Regions from separate parts of the Leclercia sp. AS011 genome, predicted to be linked through region 1. Evidence: predicted binding sites of a transcription regulator. Region 1 holds the regulator's gene; the other holds the start of a gene.
The links. The regulator Fur, encoded in region 1, represses iron uptake genes when iron is present. The targets are predictions, from matches to a motif close to ATAATAATGAGAACNACTATCAA.

Region 1 (3,169 bases):
AATACGGTCCGGTATGGGCGCGCGGCGGCTGGCTGCAACCAACCGGGCAAACCCTGTTAGCGCCGCACTGGAGCTTTATGCCAGGTACCTATCAGGGTGCCGAAGCCGGGGCCAACTTTGACTACGGTGATAGCGGCGCGTTGAGTTTCTCTTACATGTGGACTAACGAATATAAAGCGCCGTGGCACCTTGAGATGGACAAGTTCTATCAGAATGACAGAAAAACCCGCGTCGACTATCTCCACTCCTTCGGCGCGAAGTACGATTTCAAAAATAACCTGATTCTCGAAGCCGCCTTTGGTCAGGCTGAAGGTTTCATCGATCAGTACTTTGCCAAAGCCAGCTACAAGCTTGATATCGTGGGTGGCCCGCTCTCAACGACCTATCAGTTCTACGGTACGCGTGATAAAGCCGACAGCGGCACCGTGAACGATATCTACGACGGTACGGCATGGCTGCAGGCGCTGACGCTGGGCTACAAAGTCGGTCAGGTCGATTTGCGTCTGGAAGGGACCTACGTGAAGGCGGAAGGTCAGCAGGGTTACTTCCTGCAGCGTATGACGCCAACCTATGCCTCTTCCAACGGGCGTCTGGACGTGTGGTGGGATAACCGCTCCGACTTTAACGCCAACGGCGAAAAAGCGGTCTTCTTCGGGGCGATGTATGACCTGAGCAACTGGAACCTGGCGGGCTGGAGCGTCGGCGCATCCTATGTCTACGCCTGGGACGCGAAACCGGCAGACTGGTTAATCAACAGCGCCGGTCAGCGTGAAGATATCGCCTCGAACAAGATCAAAGAGTCTGCCTACAGCCTGGATGCGAGCTACACCCTGCAGGACGGTCGCGCGAAAGGGACTATGTTCAAACTGCACTTCACGCAGTATGACAACCACTCCGATATCCCAAGCTACGGCGGCGGCTACGGCAACATCTTCCAGGACGAGCGTGACGTGAAGTTTATGGTTATCGCCCCGTTCACCATCTTCTGATGACAACCCGGGCGGGGGCGATCCCCGCCTGACTGGAACCGTTATGCTGAAAAGAATCGTACTGGTCGCGGTGCTGGCATCAGGACTGGCCGCCTGCGCACAACCGCAAACCCAGAAAGAAGACACCCGTCTGAAAGAGGCCTACAGCGCCTGCATCAATACCGCTGAAGGATCGCCTGAGAAACTCGAAGCCTGCCAGAGCGTGCTGGACGTGCTGCGTCAGGAGAAGGCGCACCAACAGTTTGCGACCCAGGAAACCGTCCGGGTGGCGGATTACCAGGCCTGTATCCAGGCGCGTAAAACGGGTAACAATCAGGACGTGACCAAAAACTGCGATAAAATCTGGCAGGAGATTCGCAGTAATAACAGCAAGTAATCCGCTGTCTTTAACGCCCGGTGGCGCTTTGCTTACCGGGCCTACGGGAGATTTCACCCTGGTAGGCCCGTGTAAGCGCAGCGCCACCGGGCTTTTTGACATAATGACAGGCAAAAAAAAAGCCAACCGTCAGGTTGGCTCAGAGTCTTAGCGGAGATTATTTCGTGTCGTGCGCGTGGTCATCTTCGCGGCAGTCGCCTTCGGCACAGTGGCCATACAGGTACAGACTGTGGTTGGTCAGACGAATGCCATGACGTGCGGCAATTTCGCGCTGACGTAATTCGATGGAATCATCGCTGAATTCGATCACTTTGCCGCAGTCGAGGCAAATCAGGTGATCGTGATGATGCTGCTGCGTCAGTTCAAATACGGATTTACCGCCTTCGAAATTATGACGCGTAACGATGCCTGCATCGTCGAACTGGTTCAGTACACGGTAAACGGTAGCCAGACCAATCTCTTCGCCCATGTCGATCAGACGCTTGTATAAGTCTTCCGCACTGACATGATGGTTATCCGGACCCTGAAGCACTTCCAGGATTTTTAACCGTGGAAGCGTGACTTTCAGTCCGGCCTTCTTTAATGCGGTGTTGTTGTCAGTCATGCGGAATCTGTCCTGTTGCTAAACGATTCACTTCTAAGGAAGAAGTGACAGAAAATGCACCTGGGATAATGCGTCTCATTATAGAAGTGCCATGGCGTAATGAAAACTGCAAGTCTCAAGTAAAGTATGCTTATAAAAACGTGGTACCGCCAACAAAGTTGTTACAAGGTTCCCCGTTTACTCCTGGATCATTGTACAGGTATGGCAGCAAAAGTTAAAAATTTGTAGCAATTATTTTGATTGGTATTACCTATCAATGCGGCGCAACTTTAGCGTTGCGCCGCGACATCATCAGGCATTGAGGATGTCGTCGAGGTGCAGCTCTTCGCGAACCTGTTTCACCCATTTGTCGACACGCTCGGCGGTCAGTTCCGGCTGGCGATCTTCGTCGATGGCGAGGCCCACGAAGTGGTTATCATCGGCCAGACCTTTGGAGGCTTCGAAGTGGTAACCGGCGGTTGGCCAGTGACCCACGATCACCGCGCCGCGTGGCTCAATGATGTCGCGAATGGTGCCGAGGGCATCGCAGAAGTACTCTGCGTAGTCTTCCTGATCGCCACAGCCGAACAGGGCCACCAGTTTGCCGTTGAAGTCGATCTCTTCCAGAGACGGGAAGAAGTCGTCCCAGTCACACTGCGCTTCACCGTAATACCAGGTCGGGATGCCCAGCAGCAGAATATCGTAACCTTCGATATCTTCTTTGCTGCTTTTCGCAATGTCATGCACATCGGCAACGTCTTTACCTAACTGTTTTTGAATGTTTTTTGCGATGTTCTCGGTGTTACCCGTGTCGCTGCCGAAAAAAATGCCGATGATTGCCATGAGTAAAATAACCTCTTGATACTTAATGGTATGGTGGCGCAATTTAGCCACGGATAAGGGCAATCATAGCAGAACAGAGAAGCCTGCGGAAACTGCTATCACGCAGGACTGCACTCTGTGCTACATGAAAGCAACAAGAAGGGGAGTTTTCTGACTTAAGCTTTGCCGTGCCATTTCCCGAGCTGCGCGATCAGCATCTCTTCGATAAGCTCACTGCGGCTGATCTCACGGGCATTCGCCAGCTCGTTCAGCGCATCGACGGCGTCAGCGTTCAGTTTCAGCTCGACGCGTTTAAGCCCACGACTTTTATCGCGTTTAAGCTGATTGCGCTTATTGATGCGCAGCTGTTCATCACGCGATAGCGGATTGGTTTTCGGT
Region 2 (3,169 bases), 880 kb from region 1:
TAGGTGCCGGAACCGTAATATTTCGCCAGATCCGGGATCTCAAAGCCCTGGGAGAAGTTAAACCACAGCTGCTGGCGTTCAGTCAGATGACCCAGAATACCGGCATTGAACAGCAGGTTGTTGTAGTCAGTCTTTCCGCCCGGTACCGCGTCCGCCGAGGTGGCTTTGCCGGTGGCAATACCCTGCTGTTGGGCGTAGCCAATAAAGTCGTCGACCTTGTTTTCGGTGTACTGATAGCGCACGCCGCCGCTCAGGGTGATGGCGGAGAAGTCGTAGCTGGATTGCAGGAACGGGGCGAGGTTGGTGATGCTGTAGCCCGGATAGCGTCCGATGTTATAGGCGTTATCCAGCTTCATGCCGCCGCTGGCCGCCGCTTTGCTGAGGTCGAAAAATTGCTGATTGGCGTCGAAGGTTTCATGCTCCGCATCGACACCCCACGTCAGCGTCAAATCATCCAGCGGTTTGCTGTTGAGGGTGAGCTTGCCGCCGTAGAAGTCAGTTTTTTGCTGCGATGCGCCAATGCTGGTGACCCGGCCACCGGAAAGGGTAGGGAAGGGATAAAACGTCAGGCTCTCATCGCGATAATAAATCTGGGCGAGCAGATCCTGGCCCCAGAAATCGGTATTGGCATATTGCAGGTTGATCAGGTGACGTTCGGTGCCAGGGATACGGTCGGAGTCGAGATTATTTTTGTTGTAAGCGTTGCCGGAACCCGTCACTGCCGAGAAGTTCTCGCCAAGGTAGAGGCCGTGCTTACCGTCGGATTCGCTTTTGTAGTACTGCGTGGTGAGCTGCAGCTGCTGGTGATCGTCGATATTCAGCGTGCCGGTGCCCATCACGTCCAGACGGTCAGAGTATTGCAACCCGGTCTGGGTGTTATCAATGATCACTTCGTCGCCGTTGCCGTCGTACCAGCCGCCAAAGCGCTGATAGGCCACCGACAGTCGTCCGGAGGCGTTATCGTTGCCGCCGCTGACCGCCGCCGCGACGTTCTCGTCATTATCGTTATGGCTGTTGAACCCGGTTTTCAGACCGGTCTGGAACTCGACTTCCGTTTCCGGCTGCCCCTTTTTGGTGACGATATTGATTAAGCCGCCGGTACTGCCGCCGCCATACAGGGAGGTTGCGCCGGAGATCACTTCAATGCGCGAGATATTAAAGGGATCGATAGAGTCCAGCTGGCGGCTGTCGCTGCGTGAAGAGTTTAACCGCACGCCGTCAACCATCACCATCATTGAACGACCGCGCATATTCATGCCGTAGTTGGTACGCCCCTGGCCGCTGACGTCCATACCGGGGATCAACTGCGCCAGCACCTCTTTGAGCTCTTTGCCCCCCTGAACCTGCTGTTCAATGTCAGCCTGTTCAATAACCCAGGTGGTCTGGGCCATGTCAGTAATGCTGTGGTTGGTTCGGCTGGCGGAGACCACCAGCGACTCTTCTTTTTGGCCTTCAGCCGAGGCATTAGCGGCTAACATCATTAACAAACAAGGGTTTAAAGCCCAGAGGTGACGCGCTTTCATTATTGTGATCATCCTGATTTTTCGAGGTAGTCGTGGCGTTGAAGCCCCGTACCGCAAGAACATCACCTTCGCAGGTGATAATGATTGTCAAGATGATATGAATTATCATTAAAATGTAAACAGGTATTGCTAAAAAAATATTTCCATAATGGCATGATTTTGATGGGGTTTTCTGGGGGCGGGCAGGAAGGCCTTAACCGAGCGAACAGGGGAAACTCGACGGCATTTTCTTTCCTCCTGTATAAGGATGCGCTACTCTCACAATGCGTTTGCCACCCTAAGGTTAAAAATGAAAAAAATAACGCCAGACTACACCCCTGTTGATTTATCTCGCTGGGCAAGGAAAGAGCATTTCGAGGTATTTCAGTCTTTTGCTCAATCAACATTTAACCAGACTGTGCAATTAGATATTACCGCGCTGCTAAAACATATTAAGCAGGTGGGCTGGAAATTTTATCCGACAATCATTTTCCTTATTTCTAAGATCGTAAATAGTCATTCCGAATTCCGGATGGCGATGAAGAACGATGAGCTGGTCATTTGGGATGAAGTTTATCCAAGCTATACCGTTTTCCATAATGAAACGGAGACCTTTTCCTGCATATGGAGTCAGTACGACGGCAATATCCATCACTTCCAGAACGTTTATTCAGAAGATACTGCGCGCTATGGTAATAACCTTGCTTACTGGCCCAAGGGTGAGTCTCCAGAAAATATCTTTTTTGTGTCAGGTATTCCCTGGGTAAGCTTTACCAGTTTTGATATCAACGTGGCTAATATGAAGAACTTTTTCTCCCCGATGTTCACGCTGGGGAAATATTACCACCAGGATGGGAAAGTATTGTTGCCGCTCGCCGTTCAGGTCCATCACTCCGTGTGCGATGGGTTCCATGTGGCAAGGTTGATCAACGAATTACAGGCGCTGTGTGATGACATTGAGCACCTCTAGTAAAACTGACATGAAAACTGCCAGAGTCCTTCCGCAGATCTGTGAAAGTAGCCGATACCATTATCGGCCCACATCCAGTTAACTTTTTCTTCTGACCCAACCTGAAATCTGTTTCTGCGCATATTGACATTCACTCGGTACGTTACCTCAGCAACCAGAGTCAACCCTAAATATGGTGGTGGTGCACCCTACCTTCATCGCGTTAGTCTGACTGCGTCAACAGGATCACAAAAACAAAGCTCTTTTAAAATGAGCTGGCTTAAACAGGACGATTTAATGCATACCCCAAATATTCGTGCAATGCTCGGAGGCGCTTTTTTATTGATGTCTGTCTTAATCCCAATATCCAGCGCTCAATCTCTGTCCATATCATCAGAACATCCGAATTTGCAGTCTATGTCCGTTGAGACGCAAGGCTCAGGAACGGATGTCATATTGATCCCAGGGCTGGCGTCATCTCGCGCAATCTGGGCCGATTTAGCATCAGATCTACAGTTGAGCCATCGCGTTCACATTTTAGAACTCGCGGGCTTTGCAAATACACCTGCTATGTCCAACCGGGACGGGAAGGTCATCGCGCCGGTAGTTGACGCTATCGCTGAGTACATCCGCACCCAACACCTCAAAGCGCCGGCGATCGTTGGCCATTCTCTTGGCGGGGAGATTGCCCTGATGCTGGGGGCACGGCATCCTGACC

Region 2: a site for Fur is predicted at 1,616-1,638, ahead of WFO70_RS06300 (TonB-dependent siderophore receptor). Genes of this name have one in related genera too.

Annotation. Positions count from the first base shown of each region.
Region 1 is NZ_JBBCMA010000001.1:2,232,033-2,235,201, reverse strand. Features, by position in the region: gene chiP (chitoporin ChiP) at 1-989, shown strand, start outside; gene chiQ (ChiQ/YbfN family lipoprotein) at 1,036-1,365, shown strand; gene fur (ferric iron uptake transcriptional regulator) at 1,523-1,969, opposite strand; gene fldA (flavodoxin FldA) at 2,261-2,791, opposite strand; gene ybfE (LexA regulated protein) at 2,947-3,169, opposite strand, start outside.
Region 2 is NZ_JBBCMA010000001.1:1,356,862-1,360,030, reverse strand. Features, by position in the region: gene WFO70_RS06300 (TonB-dependent siderophore receptor) at 1-1,523, opposite strand, end outside; gene catA (type A chloramphenicol O-acetyltransferase) at 1,813-2,472, shown strand; gene WFO70_RS06290 (alpha/beta fold hydrolase) at 2,749-3,169, shown strand, end outside.